4 regions of the Marinococcus sp. LNHM3E3-2.2 genome follow, and region 4 is predicted to be linked to each of the others. Evidence: a T-box and tRNA genes for the amino acid it is inferred to sense, from the RefSeq annotation. Region 4 holds a T-box; the other regions hold tRNA genes.
The links. A T-box is a leader RNA that pairs with one kind of tRNA and senses whether it is charged. The one in region 4 lies ahead of argS (arginine--tRNA ligase), so its partner is inferred to be a tRNA-Arg.
Positions count from the first base shown of each region.

Region 1: it encodes a tRNA-Arg, which carries the amino acid that the T-box ahead of argS (arginine--tRNA ligase) is inferred to sense. The anticodon was not compared.
Region 2: it encodes a tRNA-Arg, which carries the amino acid that the T-box ahead of argS (arginine--tRNA ligase) is inferred to sense. The anticodon was not compared.
Region 3: it encodes a tRNA-Arg, which carries the amino acid that the T-box ahead of argS (arginine--tRNA ligase) is inferred to sense. The anticodon was not compared.

Region 1 is NZ_JBQLIC010000008.1:130,550-136,543, reverse strand. Features, by position in the region: gene racE (glutamate racemase) at 1-159, shown strand, start outside; gene rph (ribonuclease PH) at 128-904, shown strand; gene ACTRXF_RS12005 (XTP/dITP diphosphatase) at 905-1,501, shown strand; gene ACTRXF_RS12000 (metallophosphoesterase family protein) at 1,543-2,073, shown strand; tRNA gene ACTRXF_RS11995 (tRNA-Arg) at 2,146-2,222, shown strand; gene ilvE (branched-chain-amino-acid transaminase) at 2,596-3,501, shown strand; T-box leader at 3,539-3,791, shown strand; gene ilvB (acetolactate synthase large subunit) at 3,921-5,648, shown strand; gene ilvN (acetolactate synthase small subunit) at 5,645-5,994, shown strand, end outside.
Region 2 is NZ_JBQLIC010000015.1:16,959-22,952, forward strand. Features, by position in the region: gene ACTRXF_RS14270 (M20/M25/M40 family metallo-hydrolase) at 1-563, opposite strand, end outside; gene prli42 (stressosome-associated protein Prli42) at 666-746, shown strand; gene ACTRXF_RS14280 (aromatic acid exporter family protein) at 818-1,834, opposite strand; tRNA gene ACTRXF_RS14285 (tRNA-Arg) at 2,005-2,079, opposite strand; gene ACTRXF_RS14290 (hypothetical protein) at 2,153-2,515, opposite strand; gene ACTRXF_RS14295 (hypothetical protein) at 2,685-2,921, shown strand; gene ACTRXF_RS14300 (BrxA/BrxB family bacilliredoxin) at 2,990-3,418, opposite strand; gene ACTRXF_RS14305 (metal ABC transporter solute-binding protein, Zn/Mn family) at 3,499-4,485, opposite strand; gene ACTRXF_RS14310 (dihydrolipoamide acetyltransferase family protein) at 4,615-5,865, opposite strand; gene ACTRXF_RS14315 (alpha-ketoacid dehydrogenase subunit beta) at 5,879-5,994, opposite strand, start outside.
Region 3 is NZ_JBQLIC010000013.1:1,574-7,567, forward strand. Features, by position in the region: gene ACTRXF_RS13725 (hypothetical protein) at 305-649, shown strand; gene ACTRXF_RS13730 (hypothetical protein) at 1,615-2,178, opposite strand; gene ACTRXF_RS13735 (hypothetical protein) at 2,794-2,952, opposite strand; tRNA gene ACTRXF_RS13740 (tRNA-Arg) at 3,216-3,290, opposite strand; gene ACTRXF_RS13745 (hypothetical protein) at 3,438-3,905, opposite strand; gene ACTRXF_RS13750 (Glu/Leu/Phe/Val family dehydrogenase) at 4,023-5,279, opposite strand; gene ACTRXF_RS13755 (cysteine hydrolase family protein) at 5,294-5,848, opposite strand; gene ACTRXF_RS13760 (ArgE/DapE family deacylase) at 5,848-5,994, opposite strand, start outside.
Region 4 is NZ_JBQLIC010000006.1:168,162-174,155, forward strand. Features, by position in the region: gene ACTRXF_RS10335 (GNAT family N-acetyltransferase) at 1-99, opposite strand, end outside; gene argS (arginine--tRNA ligase) at 299-1,987, opposite strand; T-box leader at 2,034-2,242, opposite strand; gene ACTRXF_RS10345 (MFS transporter) at 2,455-3,708, shown strand; gene ACTRXF_RS10350 (hypothetical protein) at 4,175-4,828, shown strand; gene ACTRXF_RS10355 (hypothetical protein) at 4,992-5,249, opposite strand; gene ACTRXF_RS10360 (hypothetical protein) at 5,602-5,880, shown strand.

The sequences.
Region 1 (5,994 bases), on a different contig from region 4:
ACCGGGCCCGAAAAAGAATTTCGGAGTATAGCAAACCAATGGATGGACCAGGATATAGAGCAGGTCGTGTCCATTCAACTCGATAATGACGACCGTTTTGCCGGAAGTGAAAAGAAAGGAAGATTGTATGAATCGATTGGACGGAAGGGAATGGAATGAGCTTCGTTCTATTCAAATTGAAACAGATTATTTAAAGCATCCGGAGGGTTCAGTACTTATATCCTTTGGACAGACAAAGGTAATTTGTACAGCGAGTATTGAAGAACGGGTTCCGCCTTTTATGCGCGGAGAGAAGAGGGGTTGGATCGCAGCCGAATATTCGATGCTGCCAAGAGCAACAGAAACCCGTAATATCCGCGAAGCGGCCCGGGGCAAGCTTACCGGAAGAACGATGGAAATCCAGCGCTTAATCGGGCGGGCTCTCCGTGCGGTCGTGGACCTGAAGCTTCTCGGGGAACGCACCGTCTGGATTGACTGCGACGTGATTCAGGCAGACGGGGGAACGCGTACGGCTTCGGTGACAGGAGCTTTTATTGCTCTCGCTATGGCTGTGCAGTCCTACCATGAGCTGGGGAAATTTAAAGGCTTCCCTATTACAGATTATTTAGCAGCTGTTTCTGTAGGGCTTAACGCGGAACAGGAAACGATCCTCGACCTTGCCTATGCAGAAGATTCGCAGGCAAATGTAGATATGAACGTAGTAATGACGGGAAAAGGCGAGTACGTGGAAGTACAGGGCACGGGCGAAGAAGCCTCGTACACAAGAAGACAGCTTAACAGTATGCTCGACTCTGCAGAGGCGGGAATGTATGAAATCATCCAGCTTCAAAAGCAGGTTATCGGGCCTGCTGCAGCTTCTATCCAGGAGAGCTTTTCAGACGATGACAGCGGAAGGGAGTTATAAATGAACACGGTAGTAATAGCTACGAAAAATCCGGGAAAAGTCAAAGAGTTTGAACACATGTTTGGCAGCGGGTATAAAGTGGAATCGTTACTGGAGAAAAATATTGATGACATTCCAGAAACCGGAGCCACCTTTGAAGAAAATGCGATTATTAAGGCCGAGGCTGTAAGAGATCATCTCAACTGCACGGTAGTTGCAGATGATTCCGGGCTGGAGATTGACGCCTTAGACGGACGTCCGGGTGTTTACTCCGCTCGTTATGCAGGAGAAGAAAAAGATGATGAAGCGAATATAGAAAAAGTGCTGCATGAAATGAAGCAGGTGCCCCGTGGCGGGCGGAGTGCCCGTTTTGTATGTGTGTTGGCTGTGGCATTTCCAGACGGCAGCGTGCATACATTTACGGGAACATGTGAAGGGGAGATAGCAGAATCGAAAGCTGGAGATAACGGCTTTGGTTATGATCCTGTGTTTTACCTGCCGGACTACGGGAAAACGATGGCAGAGCTGACTGCAGAAGAAAAGCACCGTATCAGCCACAGGGGCAATGCACTTGAAAAGCTACGGGTCCAGGGAAAAAATCTTCTGCAGGACGACTGAAAATAATTTTTACGAATCATAGAGAGCTGGAGGCAGAACGAATGGACATTTTAGTGGTAAGCGACAATCATGGAAGTGAAGAAGTATTAAAGCAGGTACTTGACCGTCATCAGAATGAGGTAAGTGCTGTATTGCATTGCGGAGATTCGGAAGCATCACCTGAAAATAAACTGTTAAGCGATGTGCATATCGTCCAGGGCAATGTAGACAGTCCGGGAAACTTTCCTGATGAATTAACAGTGGACGTAGGCCATATTAAAACGTACCTTACCCACGGTCATTTGTACCAGGTGAAAACGTCTTATGCTTCGCTCTTTTCCAAGGCTGAGCAGATCAATGCTGATCTGGTTTGTTCCGGGCATACTCATATAGCTGGGGCGTTTGAGGAGGATGGAACGATTTTTGTGAATCCAGGAAGCCTGCTTCTCCCACAGGAGCGTCCTGAACAGACATATGCTATTGTAAATGTCTCTAACCAGGGCCAGTCGATCAACGTTCATTTCTATGAAAGAGAGTCAGGCAGCGAGCTTCTTGAACTTTCGCAAAGCTTTCCGTTTCCAGAGGGAGAATAAAATCCCTCCGGAAACCTTTATTGACTTTTAAGGAAAAATATTTTAACATAATGAATGTCGCAAAAAACAGATGTCCCAGTAGCTCAGCTGGATAGAGCAACAGCCTTCTAAGCTGTAGGCCGCAGGTTCGAGTCCTGCCTGGGACACCATTTCCTAATTTAATTAATGATATGTTCAGAGACAGAAGGGGATCTCCTTTTCTGTCTCTTTTTATTTATTTCCGGCAGCGGGAAAAGAAGCCGAAGAAAACGCTTCAGGGTACTTTTTCTCGGGCTTTAGAAAAGAAAAGTGTCAGATTATATTTCGAGATCATGGACAATAGAGCATATATCTGATGCAGAAGTACAAATTATCTAAAAAGTTTATACAAAATGGTTGACCATAAACTGTATTCGGCGTAATATATACGTCAAACGTTAAAAATGTATTCAGAGAAAGAACATTTGCCTTTTGAGGGTGTACACGTTACCCTATGCATTAAGAAGGCAGAAGATAGATTGAAGGGGCGCAGAGGTGATATCAGTGGCGGAACAATGGATATTTTTGGATGGAGAGTTCGTCAAAAAGGAAGATGCCAAAATCTCCGTATATGATCATGGTTTTTTATACGGCGACGGTGTTTTTGAAGGCATTCGCGTATATAACGGAAATATTTACAAACTGGATGAACACCTCTTGCGTTTATACCACTCTGCGAAATCGATTATGCTTGATATCCCTCAATCAAAAGAAGATATGACGGAAATTATCAGGCAGACGCTGCAGAAAAATAAACTTGAAGATGCTTATATCAGGCTTGTTGTTTCAAGAGGTGTAGGAAATCTTGGCCTGGATCCGGCATCGTGTGCGAACCCTTCTATTATAGTTATAGCAGAGGAGCTTGCAATCTATCCAAAAGAATTTTACGAGCACGGTCTTGAGATTGTGACAGTCGCTACCCGGCGGAACCGGCCGGATGTGCTGAGTCCGAAAGTGAAATCATTAAATTATTTAAATAATATATTGGTGAAGATGGAAGCAAGCCTTGCAGGGGTCAGTGAAGCTTTAATGCTTAACGACCAGGGTTATGTGGCGGAAGGCTCCGCAGACAATATCTTTATTATTAGAAACGGCGTGCTGATGACACCCCCAGGGTACATCGGGGCTTTAGAGGGCATCACCCGACAGGCGATCCTGGAAATGGCCGAGGATATGGGATATGATGTGCGCGAAGAAGCGTTTACAAGGCACGATGTCTACACCGCAGAAGAGGTTTTTCTGACCGGGACAGCTGCAGAAGTCATTGCCGTTGTAAAGGTAGATGGAAGAGTAATCGGCGATGGTCAGCCGGGAGAAGAGACGAACCGGCTATTGCGCGCGTTCAGACAAAAGGTAGTAGAAGACGGAGTAAAAGTTTATTCAGACAATTCCCGCATAGAGATTGGCTAATTGCCTGATTAGATGTACAATATAATTAAATAGTATTGATAAATCGACGACAGGGACCAGTAAATAATAGATTTTCCTTCACAGAGAGCTGCCGTGGCTGAAAGAGCAGCAGGAAATCGTATTGAACTCCCCCTTGAGAGCTTTCCTGAACCTGAGTAAGGAAGGCCGGATGCCGACACGGCCTCCGTTATGGCAAACCGAACCGGAAAAACGGTTCTTAAGGCAATAAGTGCGAGCTTATTGTAAAAAAGGGTGGTACCGTGAAAAGCAGACGTCTTTTCGCCCCTTTAGAGCAGCAGCAGCTGTCTATTGGAGGTGAAAGGGCGTTTTTTATTATCCGGAGAGGTCCTTTTTAAGGGTGGCGGCATTGAAGCAGGCATGGAGAAAAAAGTGATTTGAGTATAAAAGGAGGAGCGAGTATGAACACAAGAGTGAGAGAAGTAAAAGGGCGCGAATTGAAGGATGAAAACCAGGAAATGAGTGGCTCAAGCATGCTGATCCAGGCGTTGGCCCGGGAAAATGTAGATACCATTTTTGGCTATCCCGGCGGAGCCATTCTTCCGACGTACGATGAAATCTACCGTACCGGTATCCGGCATATCCTCTCCCGTCATGAGCAGGGCGCCATTCATGCAGCAGAAGGGTACGCAAGAGTTTCAGGGAAGCCCGGTGTTTGTGTAGTAACATCAGGACCCGGAGCTACAAATGTGGTAACCGGCATTGCCGACGCCATGATTGATTCTCTCCCTCTTGTGGTTGTGACCGGCCAGGTGGCAACATCAGTGATTGGTACGGACGCCTTCCAGGAAGCGGACATCCTGGGCATTACGATGCCGATCACAAAGCATAATTTCCAGGCTCGAACGGTGGAAGACCTTCCGAGAATTATCCGGGAAGCATTCCATATTGCTACTACCGGCCGTCCGGGACCAGTCGTAATCGATCTGCCTAAAGACGTATCCATTGCCTCCGGGATGTTTCATTACGACGACGAGCCGAATCTCCCCGGGTACCAGCCAACGTATACGCCGAACAAGCTTCAAATCCGTAAGCTTGCTGAGGCGGTATCGAAAGCCAAACGCCCGGTTATACTTTCAGGAGCAGGCATTCTGCATGCCGGAGCTTCCCCGGAACTGCTTGAATTTGTTGAACAGCAGCAGATCCCAGTCGCTTCTACGCTTCTTGGACTTGGCGGTTTTCCAGGCACTCATGAGCTGGCACTCGGCATGGCGGGGATGCACGGAACGTACGCAGCCAATATGGCTCTCCATGAAGCCGACCTGCTTATCAATGTAGGTGCCCGCTTCGATGACCGTGTCACCGGCAATCTCGAGCACTTTGCCCCGCAGGCAACAGTCGCCCATATTGACGTTGATCCGGCAGAAATCGGTAAAATCATCGAGACGCATATTCCGGTAGTAGGAGACGCCAAAGAAGCATTACGCCTGTTAAATGAAGTGAATCCGAAGCCGGGCGAAAGCGTGCGCTGGAGAATGAAAGTGGACGAATGGCAGCAGGAGTTCCCGCTCTGGTACAAAGAAGGCTCTGAATATATTAAACCGCAAAAGCTTACAGAGCTTGTTTACGAAAAAACGAACGGTGAAGCAATCATCACCACGGACGTCGGCCAGCATCAGATGTGGGCAGCCCAGTATTACAAATTCGATCATCCGAACGCCTGGGTAACAAGCGGCGGTCTTGGAACGATGGGCTTCGGTTTTCCAGCCGCTATCGGTGCCCAGTTTGCTGAGCCGGACCGTCAGGTGGTAGCTATTCTGGGAGACGCCGGCTTCCAAATGACGATGCAGGAGCTTTCCATCCTGCAGGAGCTGAACCTTCCGGTGAAAGTACTTCTGGTCAACAACGCTTCCCTTGGTATGGTCCGCCAGTGGCAGCAGCTCTTCTATGAAGAGCGGTATTCCAACTCCCTGTTTCCGATCCAGCCGGATTTCGTGAAGATGGCGGAAGCGTATGATATTAAAGGGTATAAAATTACCGACGAAAATGAAGTAGCGGGGGTGCTTGAAGAAGCATTCAATTACAACGGCCCGGTGCTTATCGACTGCAGAGTGCACGAAGAAGAAAACGTGTATCCGATGATCGCTCCCGGGCAGGGGCACCATCAAATGGAAGGAGTGAAACCATGAGGCGGACCATTACAGCGACAGTAAACAATACAACAGGAGTGATGAACCGCATTACGGGTCTGTTTGCCCGCCGTCATTTTAATATTGAAAGCATTACGGTTGGAATGACGGAAAACCCGGAAGTGTCCAGGATGACATTTGTAGTAAATGTGAGCGACCAGCGGGGGCTAGACCAGGTCATCAAGCAGCTGAATAAGCAGGTGGATGTATTAAAAGTCCGTGATATTACCGATGAAGCGATTGTAGCCAGAGAACTTGCGATGATTAAAGTCATGACAGTTTCCGGCCAGCGTGGAGAAATATCGGATTTAATTGCCCCGTTCCGGGCCACAGTTATCGATGTGGG
Region 2 (5,994 bases), on a different contig from region 4:
CCGTAAATAGTCGCGTGCATTTTCGTTTGGTACGGCGCTGACGTGACGAGCGTGCCAACCGGTCCGTCACTATCAAGCGCATAACCCATATCGGCGTGCACAAGCCCGGTATCAAGATGCTTTGCGCCCACAAGGCCGGACTCTTCCCCGACTGTGATGATAAACTGAACATCACCATAAGGCTCATCTTCTTCCTGAAGTACTTTTATCATTTCAAGCATCGCCGCAATCCCTGCTTTGTCATCAGCTCCGAGAATGGTTTCCCCGCTTGAAACGATATATTCATCCTGCACTTCGGGTTCAATACCTTTCCCCGGTTCGACTGTATCCATGTGAGAGGTGAAATAAATTGCCGGCTTTGTGCTGTCTGTACCTTTTAACGTACAGACCAGGTTTCCTGCTCCGTGTCCTGTCAGGGCTTTGGCATTATCTTCTTTTGTCTCGAGGCCAAGCTGTTGGAATTTGCGTTTGATGACATCTGCGATTTTGGCTTCATGCTTCGTTTCCGAGTCTATCTGCACCAGTTCGATAAATTCCTGTATTAAACGTTCCTGATTTGCCATCACTATTATAACTCCTTTGCGGGTTGCTTAGGTTTATTATATATTTTTTTGCCTGCTGTGTTATAATTTGAGCATCAGTTTTTATTGAAAGCGGGGGTTAGAATGCAGAAAGTCATTATTTACATTATGATCTTTGCGCTTGTCGGCAGCAGCCTGTTAATGGGCGGAGCGGTGATGTTTTAAATAAACGTCAATCCTTGTATGTATCGGATAAAGCAGAACTTGCGGGTTTTCATACCTACTTGTTCTGCTTTTTATTTGTTTCTGCGTGCCATCTGTCTGTTTAATCGTTTGCCCGATATTGTATGCGTACGCTTCGGATCGGGCTTAAACATTTTTTTAATGAGCAGGTATTCTTCAATTTCATACAAAATATAAAACAGAGAGGAACGTATTTCGAATTCATGCCTTGTTTTAGGCAGCTCCATCTGCTGAATTTCATACTTCATTTCGTCAAGACGGTATAAAAAATAGCCGGCAGTATTACCCGGGGAAACAGCGTCGCTTAATTCATCCATATAATCAGCCATTTTATGGCCCTGAGGCACTGACTGATCAATCGAAGAAATAAACGGCAGGATACTCTCGAGTACCGAGAACTGTTTTTCCCTCATACGGAAATAGTGATAAAAGTAGTCGTCATCCCGGAGGAAGTGGTTGTCTATATCTCTCAGGGCTTTTCCTTTAGCTTCATCAATAATCTTCGCTGCATCCGAAAATTCTGCCCCGTCCCAGATATTATCTCCAAAACGAAGGTAGTTTGCGTATTCCTCCCAAATTTTGCGAAAAGCGTCTTCAAGGCTTAATTGGTCCTGGGCCAGACTTTTTTCACTGCTCGGCATATAAAGGTTCATAATTAAAGCTACCCCAATGCCGATAAAAATAATCGCGAGCTCGTTCATCCAGATACCTGCGCTTACCTGTTCTTCTGTATAAAGGTGCAGGACGATAACACTGCTTGTGACGATACCCCGGGCAGCGTTTGCTGCTACGCTGAGTGGAATACTGATGAGAAAGAGTGCAGCGATGGCCACCGGATTATAGCCTATCAGTTCAAAGAATACACTAGCGACCCCAAGCCCAATCACACAGGAAACGAGTCGTTCAATGCTGACAGTCAGAGAGCCCCTTTTAGTCGTTGTAATACAAAGAATGGTAATGACACCTGCTGATATGTAATAATCCAGCTGCAGCAGCTGGGCAATGTATACGGATATAGCCGTGCCTACTGCTGTTTTCAGCGTCCGATATCCAATTCGGAATCTCCCCATCTAAAAAACCTCTCAGTTTATTCATTCGTTCTTATATTATATCGTAAACACAGGCAGAGGGAAACTGACTGGCGCCTTTCATCCCGGCAGCGCCCTCTTCTGCATTCGTACCAGCCTAAAAACAAATAAAAAAGCAAAGGAATAGCTCCTTTGCTTACACATTTATTCATTGGTGCGCCTACCAGGACTCGAACCTGGAATGCGAGAACCGGAATCTCGAGTGATATCCCTTTCACCATAGGCGCTTTTGTCATATGTTTTAACAAGACAATGAATACTATACCAATGAACGAATATGAAAGTCAACCCATTTTTTAATTACACTTCCCCGGGAGAGCCTTCGAGCATTTTTTCAAACTGTTCGTTGATATCCTCTTCACTGTACCCTGCTTCCTGAAGTCTTTTAGTAAAATGCTGGGAATACACTCTGGAACGTTCCTGCATCTTTCCGAACTTCTTGGACTCCTGCTTTTTTTTCGTCCGCTTCTGGCGGTCTTCCGCATTGGACATGATGCTCTCGGTAATAAACAAGGCCTTCCACACCTGATCTTCTTCATAGCCGGATGCGTTTGCATCAAGTTCATCGATGACGTTTTGGTAGTAATCACGGAACTCTTCGTACGAAATCTCTTCATTCATGTTTAAGTATTCCTGAATTTTTTCATAATGCGTCTGAATCATTTGTCTCCGCCCTTTTCATTTATGTATTCCGAAACAGTATACCACGAATATAAAGCTGAGCGTCAAGGCACTTCCCTGCCATTTCTTATTTTTGCAATTGACGTTTAAATCAAAAGCTCCAGAGGGAAGAATCCTTAATAGATCTTACACGAAGAAAGAGGGATAGCATATGGCAGAAGTAACATTTAAAGCTAACGTAGGAGAACCGCAGACAACAATCGCTTCTAATGGCAAAACACTATGGTACAGTGTGACAAAAGAGGAAGGCCCTTCAACAAAAAGTAATGACTATCGGGTTGGTTTTGAAACTTCCCAGGAATTCGAGCCGAAAACAAGCGAAATTGTATTTCCGGATGTTGATACTACTGTAGAGCAGGACGGCAACATCTATCATTTGGAAAAATAAATTCTACAGGCTCCTTCTTTAGGAAGGAGCTTTTTTTTACAAAAAAAAGCGCCCCCGGAGGGCACTTTTTATTTTGTGCAGTATTGATCGAAAGCTTCTTCGAGTTTTTGAACAACCTGAATCGGCTCGTGGCCTTCAATTTCATGACGCTCAACCATGCGCACCAATTCTCCGTCTTTTAAGAGCCCAAACGATGGGGACGACGGCGGGAATCCTGTAAAGTAAGAACGGGCCTGCTCGGTCGCTTCTTTATCCTGACCTGCGAACACGGTCACAAGCCGGTCCGGCTTCGTATCATAATTTGTCATGTAAGCTGCTGCCGGACGGGCAATGCCTCCAGCACAGCCGCACACGGAGTTTACCATAACAAGTGTCGTGCCTTCCTTGTTCAACACTTCATCAACTTCTTCCGGGGTACGAAGAGACTGGTAGCCCGCTTCTTCGATTTCATCCCGGGAAGCTTGTACTATATCATTAACGTAAAAATCAAAATTCATTAAAATCCTTCCTTTCCTTCACCGAATACCTATATTGTAGCGGATAAGAACAGGAAATCACAAGTGAGAAGCTTGAAAAGTTATTCGTTCAATGCTTTTTCAAGGTTATCGATATTTTGATTCATTAATGATACGTAGCTCGCGCCATCAGCAATCTCTTCATCGCTGGCTGATTCGAGATTATTCAGCGTATACACTTCTGCTCCGATTTCTTCCTGAAGAACATCTGTGGTGTCAGAAGGGATGTTTTCCTCCACCATAATGGCGTTCAGGTCATTTTTTTCTGCTGTGTCGATGATATTGTTAATTTCCTGCGTGGAAGGTTCACTCTGGGCGTTTACGCCGTTAACAGCAATTTCTTCCAATCCGTATCGTTCTTCCCAGTACCCATATGCTGCATGGGAAACAATAAATTGATTTTTACTGCTTTCATTCACAAGAGTCTGGAACCGCTCATCTAATTCATCGAGCTCCGCCGACAGTTCCTCATAATTACTTTCATAGGCCTGCTCATTATCTGGATCCGCCTCTACCAGCTGGTCTTTAATCACGCCGGCTGCTTCTTTCGCCTGAACCGGGTCGATCCATACGTGAGGGTCCGTACCGCTGTGGTCGTGCTCTTCCCCGCTGTGGCTTTCTTCAGCATGCTCAGCGTGTTCTTCTTCAGATTCGCCCTCCTCATGATCATGGGCTTCCTCCTCGCCGGCCGCCTCTGCCACCCTGGCTATCTGTACATCCTGATTACCAATAGTACTCTCCACTTCGTCGGCAAACCCTTCCATCCCGTTTCCAGTCATAACAAACATATCTCCCTCCGCAATGTTTGTTAGTGTCTGCGGCGTTGGGTCATATGTATGCGCATCCGACCCTGCAGGTACGACGTTTTCTACATTCACATGATCGCCGCCGATCTGTTTTGTGAAGTCTTCCCAGGCAAAAAGTGTGGTGTACACTTCGAGCTTTTCCTCACCTTCTGTTCCCTGTTCTTCCTGAGTATCTGCTGAACCACATGCGCTTAAAGAAATAAAGGCTGCCCCAGCTGCCCCTAAAACAAATAGTTTTTTCATCATTGCACCTCTTTATCGTAATGATTACGTTTTGTATGTACATTGATTTTAGCGCAGAGGAGTCCGTTTGTAAATAAGAACGATTCTTTTTTATGCCCAAAAAAGAGGGGCTCCCTCGGGGAACCTCTCTTAAATGTTTTCGGTGCCTTTATAATTTTCAAGCCGCTGCTTTAAATCAGCTAAAAACCGTCCGCACAGCAGGCCGTCCAAAATCCGGTGATCCAGGGAAAGACACAGGTTAACCATGTAGCGTATCGCTATCATATCCCCCTGCATGACAACCGGTCGTTTTACGATCGATTCCACAGAAAGAATGGCTGCCTGCGGGTGATTAATAATCGGCATGGACTGCACCGAGCCGAATGAACCAGTGTTGTTCACCGTGAACGTCCCGCTTCTCATTTCTTCTGCCTTAATGGTCCCCTGGCGGACTTTAGTGGCCAGAGACTGCATATCCCGGGCGAGACCTCGGATGTTTTTTTCGTCTGCCCGTTTGATGACCGGGACATAAAGAGCTTCCTCGCTGGCCACAGCCATCGACAGATTCACTTCCTTGCGCTGAATAATCCGGTCCCCGTCCCAGGTGGAATTAAGACTCGGAAACAGCTGCAGGGATTCGGACACAGCCTTCATAAAAAACGGCAGATACGTCAGCGAAAAGCCTTCTTTTTGTTTAAACTCGTCCTTCACACTGTTCCGGTACGCTACCAAATCCGTCACGTCTACTTCAATCATTGTCCAGGCGTGTGGAATTTCCTGCTTGCTTTTCACCATGTTGTCTGCAATGGCTTTTCTTGCTCCGGTTACCGGAATAATAGTGTCGCCTTCACGCTCCTCCTGATTTTCAGAAGGCTTTGTTGAATAGATTGGAAATGGCGAAGGTGCAGCTTCTTCCTGTTTGGTTTTTTCTGCTCCTTCCCGGATCGCTTTTTCAACATCTTTTTTTGTAATGCGCCCCTGTCTACCGGAGCCTTCAATCTCTTCAAGCTCCAGACCGTTCTCCTGGGCGAGACGCCATACCACCGGCGAATACCTTTTTTTCATCGACTTCTCGTCCTCCCCGGCTGTTTGTTGTGCCGGAGCCGTTTGTTCCGTTTTTGCAGAAGGCTTCTCAGTTTCTTCTGCCGCGGCCGGCTGTGCTTCTTCTGTTTCCACGTAGCATATGAGCGTGCCCACAGCCACTGTTTCGTTTTCTTCAGCGACGAGTTCGCTGATTTCGCCTGTATAAGAGCTCGGGATCTCTGCACTCACTTTATCCGAAAGTACTTCTGCGATGGGGTCATATTTTTTTACTTTATCGCCCGGTTTTACAAGCCACTGGGATAGCGTGCCTTCGGTGACACTTTCCCCGAGCTGCGGCATGGTTACTTCTTTGCGCATCCTTGATACCCTCCTAAAATTCCGCCAAATCTCGTATCGCTGTCGTGATTTTATCCGTGTTCATTAAAAATTCTTTTTCAAGTGTCGGAGCGTAAGGCATGGCCGGAACATCGGGAGCAGCCAGTCTCC
Region 3 (5,994 bases), on a different contig from region 4:
TCGCAATTCTGCCAGAGTTATTCCCGCATCCGGACTGAGTTCTCGCTCCTTCGCGCCCTGCTTTGGGTTTTCGATCTCCGTATAAATAGCAGCTAATTCCACTTATAAGCTGCCGTGGTCGCTACTTTTTGATTCATGCGTGCTCGGCTGCATCAATTCCGCTTTTAGTAGTGATAGACGCTTTTCGAGTTGCTATGTGGTTTGTTCAAACATATTTTCCATTTATTTTGTTTTATTTCTAATTAATTGAATATAATTTCAAGTAATGTTAATCTAAAACTAATTTTTGAAGGAGGTTTTATTAATGAGCGAGCCAAGTTTCGAGTCTTTTTTAAACAAAATTTCTAAAGAAGGAAGAGGAGTATTTAAACGTACCGATCATGTAGAAGGAACAAAAATAGTAAGTGGATTTTATACTAAATTTGAATCTGTAGAAGAAGCAGAATCGTACGTGGATTTTCTTGAGAATCATTACATTGACTTTCGTCGCAGCGAAGATAATAAGATTGATGAACGCCTTAAAAACGCACTAAAAGCGAACGGACAAGATGTGAAAGATGGAAAATCGTACAAGATCGAGGGAACAACAGTTGTCGACTTTGCGGATTCTGATCTTGCTGCCATTGTTATTACTCTTTCCGAGTTCTAATCAACCACGCTCCCGTACGTTAATTGAATCACCGCAAGCCTGCTCTTCGAGTTTTGTTGGTTCACCGCCAAGCTCCGGTGGGCTTTCGTTATGTCAGGGAACGGCTCTCTATTCTTATAGCGGATATAAACAGAGTCGCGAGCTGCCAAAATATTTGGTTGGCTCAGCTTAAGTAAGTCCGCCAGGAATCGCATCTATGCAGGGATAAAGAAGGTGGTGGAGCGTGCGTGTGTCATCGAGGAACCTCCTCGTTTTGTAAATAGGGTCCCTTCATGACACTGCATAATCCACCTTTGAAGCACGGATCTACTCGAAATGCCGTAGATAAGAAGAATATTCTGACTGGATAACCTGCCCGTCAAGGACGTTTCCACGACTTCCCGTTTGCGTCCCCGGGGAATACCTCTTCCACTGCCTGGACTCCGTTAATGCTTCAACTCCGTGGTGGTGATACCGATCCATCCATTAGATTAACGTTGTTTCGTTGATCTTCCAGTAGCGACAAAAACTGGCCCTGCTTTCCGTCCATTCATGGAATGCATGGAGGACCTCTAATTTTTTCTTCGTCGAATAAGATCGATGAAACATAAAAATGCTCCCCTTTAAGTAGACAGATGATTTATTTCATCTGTCTACTTAAAGGGGAGCATATCAAAGATTCCCACCAATGCCTTTTACGATTTACTGCGTCCACTTGCGTAAGTCTGCCGTTAGGAGTTTCGATTTGCGTTTTCTGATCTTTCGTATACATTCGAGAAACACCACCATTTTGCGCAGGTATTTCCATCTAGTGTATCATACTTAGGAAATATTTTGCATTTAGCGGTGACTTGTGCAGGGATGCCTCTATGAGCGTGTAATAAGCGCTATGTGGGCTTTTAGACTCCGAAATACCTAACCCGGTCGCTTACTGGTCATAAACGCCTATGATACGGTGATTTTGCAGGGAAGTTGTACATTAGCAGCTACATAATCCATTCGAGAAGCTTATCGATCCATTTTTTAAGAAACTCGAACGAAGTAACCGCGCTCTTTAGACTAACAAGCAACTCGAGTGTCGGTTTCGTGGAGTAAAGTGTATAAGTATAATTGCAAACATCGAAAAACCATTCGTTAATGCTCGCCCAGGCATCCCTAATCCGTCTGCTTTCAGCTTCTTCTTGCGGAAAATCTAGCGATATGTCTGTTGTGGTAAAATAGTTCGCAATTTCGGCCATTTTCATATTCAATAGCGACGACAAACTTTCGCGCAATTCCTTTTGCCGCTGTTCTTGCTCCGCAATTGCTTGACGCAATGTTTCGATCGGGGAACGGCTCATTTCCTGCATCGTCTGCGCTAAGTTTTCAGTCATTTTTTGTGCAAACCTTTTTGTGCCCATCGCTTCAGTCATATGTTTATTAACGTTTATTGTTTTCGCCCACTCTTCGGCCATATTCATCTTAGGCGAGGTAAATTCGAACACCTTACGCTTTCGCTCCGTAAAATCTTCAAGGAATTTATTCGTATTAATTGGCGGCCAATTATTCATACACCAACGCACTTCCTTTTTTTCCTATATTATACAGCAAGAACCCTTCTTCCTCAACAAAATCATCACTTTACGCCCACTTTACACGACAGCCGTTAAAATCCCGGATGTTTGCAACTATTTCGAGCACATGGTGCACTAAACCCGCTGCTAAGGCTGTCCAACTTCCCTCCGGAGTTTTTTGCGCGGCATGACCGGCCCACCTTCGATATTTCTTCATATATATTATATTAACCGTTATACAAATTGCCTGTCGATGATGTTTAATTATGTAAACAACCGAAAATTTGTGACGCTGATACAATAAGGGTTATGGAGGACGATCGTATTTCCCATAACTTCCTCCGTTTATGCATACCAAATCCCCGGTTATGTTAACGTTCCTACTTCGCATCACTTGCATAAAATCTTCCATAAACATTTGCGTTCGTTCATCGTTTCCTTTCGTTGTTTTCCGTTGAATCAGCGCTCAATCAAAATGTTTCGGAGATCACGCACGAGAAGCATTTAGCAGTCAAATCGTCAATCAACATCAAGCCTCGTAAACTTCCGCATCTTCCTCGAACCAATGCGTTTGCGTCCTTTTTGCGTACACTTATCGGCGTTTCTCCTCAATCAATCGGCGAAAGAAGTAGCGAACGTATAACCGTTCAGCGTCGCTTTAATAAGCTTGTGACGCCACATAAACGCCACGCCTTTTACTGCCCGCCCCACAACTTCCAATGCCGCAGACGAGTTGGCAAGGCCTTTCCCTTCTGAGTCCAGGCATGCCATGCGAGACGCTACCTCGGTCCTGCGCCATAGACCTACCGTTTAACCTGGCGTCACCCCAGCCGGCACAAAATACCTGCGGTCATAAATCGGTTTTTTGGGCATAACAAAAAAACCCCTATCTATCAAAATATCGACAGAAAGAGGAGTTGAGTATCATAAATATCACTCGAAGAATAACATTCAATTAATTTAATAAGTTTTTTGCTTTTAACGAGGGCGCAAATAAAATCCTGCCCCAATCGTTGCTTTGCACATCGTGAAAGTGGCGCCCTAGGCAGGATTCGAACCTGCGACCTACAGCTTAGGAGGCTGTTGCTCTTCCCCTGAGCTACTAGGGCTTATGTGTATAACTATGACCTTTGCTCCGGTGAACAAAGACAAATGTAAGAATACGTGGAAATGCGCTTATTGTCAAGATTTCCTTTCACAAGCACCTGATGAAAGAAAGCACCCAACCGTCAAGTTGGATGCTTTCTTCTGTTTTGTTATTTCGTTACTCTATACTCACGGAGCATGTGAGCGAATATCTGCTCGATATGCTTTTTCTCAAGCTTTGTGCAGTCTTTTGGTTTTTTGCCGGCTTCGGCAATTACCCATTGGTTGCTGCGCGTGTCGATCAGATACAGTTTATCGTTTGGAAGGAAGACCTGGCTGAGCGATTTCTTTTTCGGTTCATCCAGTGTCAAATCAACCATGACATCGATGTTACGATCAAAATGACCGCTGACAGAGCCTTTTAACTCGGACTCCAGAAGTTCAATCGTAAATGTTTCATCCCTGAACCGTTTTCTGTAATCTTCTTTTTCCAGCCCGCCCTGCTCCACAATTTCCGTTAAGACTTCGTCGAAATCTCCCCAGAGCTTATCAATACATTTGCTGATTCGTTTCATTTTTTCTGCTGTACTGTCTTCCGTATCGTTTTTATGAAAATCAAATTCTTTTGACCAATCCATCTAATCCCTCCTAGAACTCTTAGCAGTTTTTCTTCCCGTTTCCGGAAAAGCTCACACTAGCATTTTATCTTGTTGACTCCCCTGTGACTATAGATTCATGCAGAATTTGTTAATTTTTTAGATCCAGCCACGGTACTCCATTGCTTCCTGCAGCCGGTCCATCGCGAAAATCATTGCACCGTTTCTGTTGGTGGTCTTGTGTTCGTAGGCTGATTTTTCCGTTTGTTCGTATGCTTCGAGTATAAATTCCTTCATCCATTCATTAATTACATCTTCAGACCAATAGTAGTTCATATGGTTCTGAACGGATTCCAGATACGACACGATAACACCACCGGCATTCACTAAAATATCCGGATATACTGCCTGGCCCTGGTCCTTTAAAATATGATCTGCTTCCGGTGTTGTCGGTCCGTTTGCAAGCTCCATAATCTTCGGGGCTTTTATCCGGTTTGCATTATCTTTTGTAATAACGCCTTCCATGGCAGCAGGTATCAAAATATCAGCGTCAGTATAAAGAATGTCCATGTTATTTTCGAGCAGATAGTTTTCTCCGTATTCCTGCAGGCCGCTGTTTCCTGCTTTTGCCTGCTGGGCTCTCGGAATATCAAGCCCCTCCTCATCATACAGGGCGGCTTTGGAGTCGCTGACGCTCACAATTTTACATCCTAAATCGTACAGCAGTCTCGCGGCGATCTGTCCGGCGTTGCCAAAACCCTGTACGGCCACGCGTATGTCTTCGGGACGTTTGTTCTCCTGCTCAAGCATTTTTTCGATAATATATACAGCGCCGCGGGCCGTGGCTGATTCTCTTGCTTTTGAACCGCCGACAAGAGGTGGCTTGCCGGTGATAACGCCGGGCTCGTGACCGCCTGCCATCCGGGAGTAGGTATCCATCATGACGCTCATGACCTTTGGATCCGTATACACATCCGGGGCGGGCACATCTTTATTGGGACCCAGAAGGTCAAACAGGGCCTCTGTGTATCCTCTGCTGACCTGGCGAAGCTCACGGTCACTCAGCATGGAAGGATCACAGACGACACCTCCCTTTGCTCCGCCATGCGGAATCTGAACAAGCGCGCACTTAAACGTCATCCATGCGGCCAGCGCCTCCGTTTCCTCTTCATCCGTTTGTGGGTGAAAGCGGAGCCCGCCTTTCACCGGACCAAGCACATCATTATGCTGCGTCCGGTAGCCGGTAAACATCTGGGTGTGGCCGTCGTCCATTTCCACCGGGAACTGGACCTCCACTTTTCTTTTCGGGTATTTCAGTATTGTTTCTACAGTATTTGGCAATTGAATAAGCTGGGAGGCTTCAGCGATCTGTTGATGCACAACACCGAGCGGCCCCTGGTTATTTTGTCCGGTCATGCTGTTCTTCCTTTCTATTGGACTGACGCCCCTAAAATATTTTGTGCGTGTTTTAGCGCAAACTCATGTCCTTCCTCGTCAAAGCTTGCTACAGCATCCTGATGGATGACGATATCGAAGCCTTTATTATAGGCATCTACTGCTGTATGAAGAATACAGATATCGGTACAGACGCCGGCAAGGTGAAGCTCGGTAATGCCGCGTTCTCTCAATTTCAGTTCCAGGCTTGTTCCTGCAAATGCACTATACCTTGTTTTGTCCACCTGCCAAACATTCGGCTGATGTCGTATAGATTCATACAGACTCTGAATGCTTCGATACAGATCCCTTCCCTTCGTTCCAGCTATATTATGGGGAGGAAACAGCTTCGTTTCCGGATGATACTCCTCCCCTTCTTCGTGACGGTCGAGGGCAAATACGACAAAATCATCCGCGGCCTGATAGGTTTCAATTAATTGATAAATAGCGTTTTCGATTTTCTGACCCGGCTCCCCGCAGGTAAGTGCACCTTCTTCCGCTACAAAATCCATCGTGTAGTCAATCACAATAAGGGCACGCGAATAGCTCATCAGCCTTCCCCTTCCTTTTTATAAATGCCGCACCAGCGGATTAAAAAGTCTGCGTACACTTTCGTTACGTTTTTTACACTTTCCAGGTCCACCCATTCATCCGGTTCGTGCATTTTTGCGCCTGATGGGCCGTAGCATGTAACAGC
Region 4 (5,994 bases):
ATTAACGATATCCTCTGGCGTGCTCGTGTACCCCAATACATCAAAAAGCAACGGTAGAGAAATATAGTCCCGTTTCCTGATCGTTCGGCAATGAATCATCTTAGTAACACCTCCTTGTTTAGTTATAGAAGCTTGAGAAAACTATTACAGACGATAAATGTAATCACTATACCCCGACACTAATACTTGCCGCTGATGGAGAGGCAGCCAAAAGAAAGAAAACGTCTTTCCTTCTTCCTCCCCCGGGCGGTTGATGGCTCCGTTGGTTTAACGGGGTATATTATTAGTTGAATCTCTTCTACATTTCTTCGGGTGCCTGAACACCAAGAATACGCAACCCCTCCTGCAACACAATCGCCATTGCATGTACCAGGGCCAGTCTGGCTGGCAGCTCCTCGTCCTCCCTCCGTATGCGTACCTGATTGTAGTATTTGTTGAAGCTCTGGCTTAAATGAATCAAATACTTGGCAATGACCGAAGGCTCACTCTGATGGTAGCTTCTTTCAATAACCGACGGAAAAGCTGCCAGCGCTTTGATGACATTCCAGCTCGGAGCATCCGTTAATCCCTGCTCCACTGAAGACGGCTGATAACCGGCCTTCTTTAGAATCGAAAAGGCTCTTGCATGCGTGTACTGTACATACGGCCCTGTCGTTCCTTCAAACCGCAGCATATCCTCGAATTGAAATTCGATATTATTTTGCCGTTCGTGCTTTAAGTCATGAAAAATAATCGCTCCAACACCGACTATACGCGCAGTTTCTTCCTTCTGCCCAAGCTCCGGGTTTTTCTTCTCAATATTTCGCTGCGCCAGATCAATGGATTCCTGAATCACTTCTTCCAGTAAAATCACTTTTCCTTTTCTCGTCGACATTTTCTTCCCATTTTGCAGTATAAAGCCGAACGGGATGTGGATCATTCCCTTCGCCCAATCGTATCCCATCTTTTCCAAAACCAAAAACAGCTGTTGAAAATGCAGGCGTTGCTCGTCTCCGACAATGTAGTACGATTGATCGAACCCGTACTTCTGATGCCGATAGATTGCCGCGGCCAGATCCCGTGTGGCGTATAGCGTAGCCCCATCGGATTTTCGAATCAGGCACGGCGGCAGCTGATGGTCGCTCAAATCGACTACTTCTGCTCCTTCGGATCTTACCAGCAGCTCCTTCTCTTGAATCAGTTGCGCCACCCCCTCCATCCGATCGTTATAAAAGGCTTCGCCGTGGTACGTATCAAACTCTATACCCAATAGATTATAAATCTTTGAAAATTCCTGCAGGGATTCGTACCGGAACCAACGCCAGAGAAGGGCTGCTTCTTCGTCCCCCTGTTCGAGCTTTCGGAACCACTGACGTGCCTCTTCTTCCAAATGCGGCTCAGTCTTCGCTTTTTCATGGAACAGTACATACAAATCCAGCAGTTCTTTAATCGTATTCTGCTGTACCTGCTCCTCCGATCCCCAGCGCGTATAAGCCACCATTAATTTTCCGAACTGGGTCCCCCAGTCCCCCACATGGTTAATCTTGACCGGGGTGTATCCACACTTTTGGACAATGTTCGCCATGGCATTACCGATCACCGTCGACCGTAAATGCCCCATCGAAAAGGGCTTCGCAATATTAGGTGACGAAAAATCCAGCGTAATGGTCTTCCCTCTCCCCCATGCATGCGTCCCGTAATTCGTTCCTTCTTGTTGAATGCGCTGAAGAAGTTGCTGACTGACAGCTGCTTTATCTAAAAACCCATTCACATATGGTCCATCTGCCACCACGTTTTCAAATAACGGGCTGTTGATGCTGTCGGCCAACTCGGCAGCGATTTCCTTAGGATTGGTTCGGAAATGCCTGGCCAGCGCAAAGCAAGGGAACGCCAGATCTCCCTGCCCCTCATATTTTGGATATTCAATCAACGCCTGGACCTCCTCGACATTCAACACATGCTGAATGTGCGGGGTAATGGCTTCGGCATAATGCTTTTCGTATTCGATCATCTGCTTTTCCTCCTGTTTATAGCATAAAAAAATCCCGCCTCTGTATAGAGACGAGATCTTACCCGCGGTACCACTCCGATTGTTCCGAAGAACCTCCTTGCCCATTGATAACGAAATGACCCGACGGTTCCTACTTGGTTTCAGACCGTTCCTCCGAAGTGCGCTTCATCATGCACCGTTTCCCAGGCTTCCACCGTCCCTGAGTCGCTGCCAGACCGGCCGCATCATTACTCTCTTCTTCCCCGAATATGATTTATTAATGAAGAAGTGTATATGTAAAAGATAGAAAAATCAACCTTAAAATTACAAAAATGGTTTTCGAGACTGTGCTTTTTCCATAAATTGTGATATTTTAATAACAACCATATTTAAAGCATCCAACAAAACTATTTTCACGAAAGGACGAAAGCTCATGTAGGCAGCTCATCTTCCCCATATAAAAACTAAATACAGTGGGTGATATGATGAGCAGCACACGTTCGTTCTTTTTGTTGTTGAGTAATCAGTCCATCGCCAGTGCCGGCGATATTTTTTATCTTGTAAGTATCATCAGCGTCGTTTACGAACGCACTTCTTCCGTGTTTCTCGTTTCTCTTATTCCTTTTATCAATACGTTTTCCCGGTTTCTTGGCGGCTTGTTCGCTCCTTTGATACTGGAAAAAGGGAACCTGAGATCGATTTTAGCTTCGGCATCTATCGGTAAAGGGCTGCTGTTGATGACCCTGCCCATGCTTCTTTTAACAGCTATCGGGTCTTCATTTTTAATTTGGGCGTTGATCATTGTGGGCCTGATTGCCGTATTGGACAGTTGGATCACGCCTGCCCGGAACGCTTCTCTTCCCAGAATCGTCCCTCGGCGCTTTCTGGTTTGGGCAAACAGCCTGATGTCCGTTTCTGACCAAACGATTCAATTAACCGGGTGGCCTGTTGGCGCTCTGTTCATCGTACTGTTTCCACCAGGTGCAGTGTTTATAGGCACTTCCCTTACTTTTATGATAATTCCTTTACTGCTTCTTGGTGTTCGTATTGAGAGCAGCGACGCTTCTTTGCAAACCTCGTCGGTTTCATCGATGGCAGAAACCATTCAATCGGGATGGAAGTATGTATGGAAGCATCGTCCGCTGCGCACCATGTTTATTGTCGATGGCATCACTTCTTTAACAGCAGCCATCTGGATCGCTGCGTTACTGTATGTGTATGTTGCCGATGTGCTTCAGGAAAATGAGTCGTGGTGGGGTTACATCAATGCTTCGTTTTTCGCCGGCCTGATGATTGGCGGTATGCTCTGCTTCCGGTTTGAAAAAGCTCTTCAGGCTAAAGCCCGGTATTTTTTAATCGGCAGCTCGTTTTGTGTTGCGATATTCACCTTTTGGTTCGCGTTTCCAGCTTCCAACGCTTTCGCCCTGCTCATTTCCCTTTTGATCGGTATTCCGACGCAGGTTCAGGAAGTTACGCAAATTTCTCTGATTCAAGCCCATACGGAAGAAAAGCAGCTGGCAAAGGTATTTTCTTCCAGAGACGTTATTTTGACCAGCTTTTTTGGCCTTTCTTCATTATTGGTTGGAGGACTGGCGGAAACAGCGGGAGTGCGCATCGTTTTCATCATTGCTTCCCTCCTTTTGGCCATCAGCTGTCTGATGTATATACGGCACCGAAGAATATTATCGGTTTCTGCCGAAGAACAAAAGCTTTCTGCGTATAGGACACTGAAACAATAAATCATTATAAATAAACAGCAGCGCTATCTTTCTAGAGGGCGCTGCTGTTTATTTATGCTTTTTATTATCGGCTTCGTTACTTCAGCTGTTTTATAGAATTACGACAAGCCTATTAGAAGGTCATTCCGACTCCGAATCAAGTAAATATGGCAAAGTAGTTTAATAGCGTGCCAAAACATCCATGTTCTTTTTAGAACGTGCTAAAAATAATTCAAGACCTTTTGGTACGCAATAGTGCTTTTTTAGGTCGACATATACAATGACTAAAAAGGTCTACCTTTTGCAACGCTCCATAAATAGAAATTTGATCCAAAGAATAGTTGGCAATAGTTTCCTTGTTATGTACTTGATTTGGATTATATGAAAAAATAAGTAAGGAAAGATAATCTCAATATGAAATAAAAATGATTTTTTGTAATTTACAATCATATAGGTAAAGCACATTTGGAAAAAGGAGTGTCAATAATTGAAAGATAAGACGAAAGAAGTGGGCCATGCGATTGCAAAAGGAAGTTTAAGTGCAGTTCCAGTGGCAGGAGGGCTTTTATCAGAACTTTTTGGCCAAGTGTTTGTAGGTCCTGCTACAAAAAGAAGAGAACAAGTACTCTCAGATATGGACGAGAGGTTGAAAATATTAGAAGAAGAAGGACATGATATTCAGCAATTAGCAGAGAGTGAAGAGTTTTTAACGATTGCTATGCAAGTATATAATGTGGCCTTGAAGACGCATCAGTCAGAAAAAAGAGTGAAATTAATGAATGCCCTTTCTAATACACCTAAGCTTCATATTGGAGAAAATAAAAAGCAAATGTTTCTAACTTATATTGATGAATTTAATGAATGGCATTTGAGGATACTCTATTTTTTGGATAACCCAAATATTCATTTTAAAGAGGGGAGTAAACCGAATATTTCAATGGGGGCAAAATCTTCTATACTGACCATGGCCTTCCCAGAACTAGATTCTGAACGTGGGTTTTACGATCGAATAGTCATTGATTTATACAACAATGGATTGATTTTTCACGAATCGCTTCATACGACTATGTCTGAACAAGGACTATGGCAGTCAGGCACTTCTGAATTCGGCAAAGAATTTTTAGCCTTCATTTCTAATTAAATTTATTATTCATGATTTCTTCCATCAAACGGGTACCTCTGCGAAACAATTGTATATACTCTATCTTTTTGACTCTTAATGTGTACTTTTTGGGAGGCATTCTTGATAATAAAAAAATAATCTCTCCTAATACGTTAGAGAAGATCATTTTTTTATTATGTTTTTATGGAACGACAAAAAAACATATCGTATTGATGAGGAATAATCCGCCTAACACCCATACTACGATCATTTTTGCCGCTCGATGCTTGTGATAGACATGAACAAGAAGAAATAGGAGCGGTGTTACCGTACAGATAAATAGGACCCCTTTGTTCTTGTCTTCTATCGTATAGTGCATCTGATCTAATAAAAGCATCAAATTCCATGAAATAAATAAAACGATGCCATACATATAAAGAACGTATTTTGCACTGGTCATCGAACACCTCCATGAATAGCTGACCATATTTCTTTTTCCATAATAGCAGCCAATTATTTGAAAAGGACTATGATGGATGTTGTTCGATCTATTCCTTGTTATAAAGGTAAACTGCCTAGAGAAATGCCTGTTTTCCTTTAATATTACATGTCCTTCTCATTCATTTCTCATTTTCTTATAAAGAAATGCTCATCTCATGCCTTTATTGTAGAAGAAGAACCACAAATATCGGGGAGAAGTGGCCTTAAAAGAAAAATGTTTGGAGGCACTCTAGGGTGTGCATTTTCATGAGCACTCATTAGACTTAGTAGTTTCGAACGAATAGCAAAAACCATTCAAGGAGGAATCCATCATGAAATGGAAAATAGAAGAAGCGTTTCATCGCCTAAATAAGCACGCGGAAGAAGACGTTTCCACTCTCTTAATAAAGGGCCATCCGGCTTTATTATATTTAAGTGCGAAACAGGAACAACAATTACAGGACGTGTTTTATTTTCTTCGCGAAGAAAACTTGGTGCATATCGAAGCTATCGATGATCACTATCCCCGGGGGCGTCAAGCTCATGTGGTTCTCAAAGCCCTTCCCCTGCCACGGTTGGTGCAAATATGGGAGGAAATCGAATATTCTTAACACATTAAAAGCATGCACTTAAAAATGAAATAAAATTTTGTATAAATTAATTACGGTGCATGAAATTTTTAATATCACTGAAAGAAAGCCAGCTCAATCGGCTGGCTTTCAAGG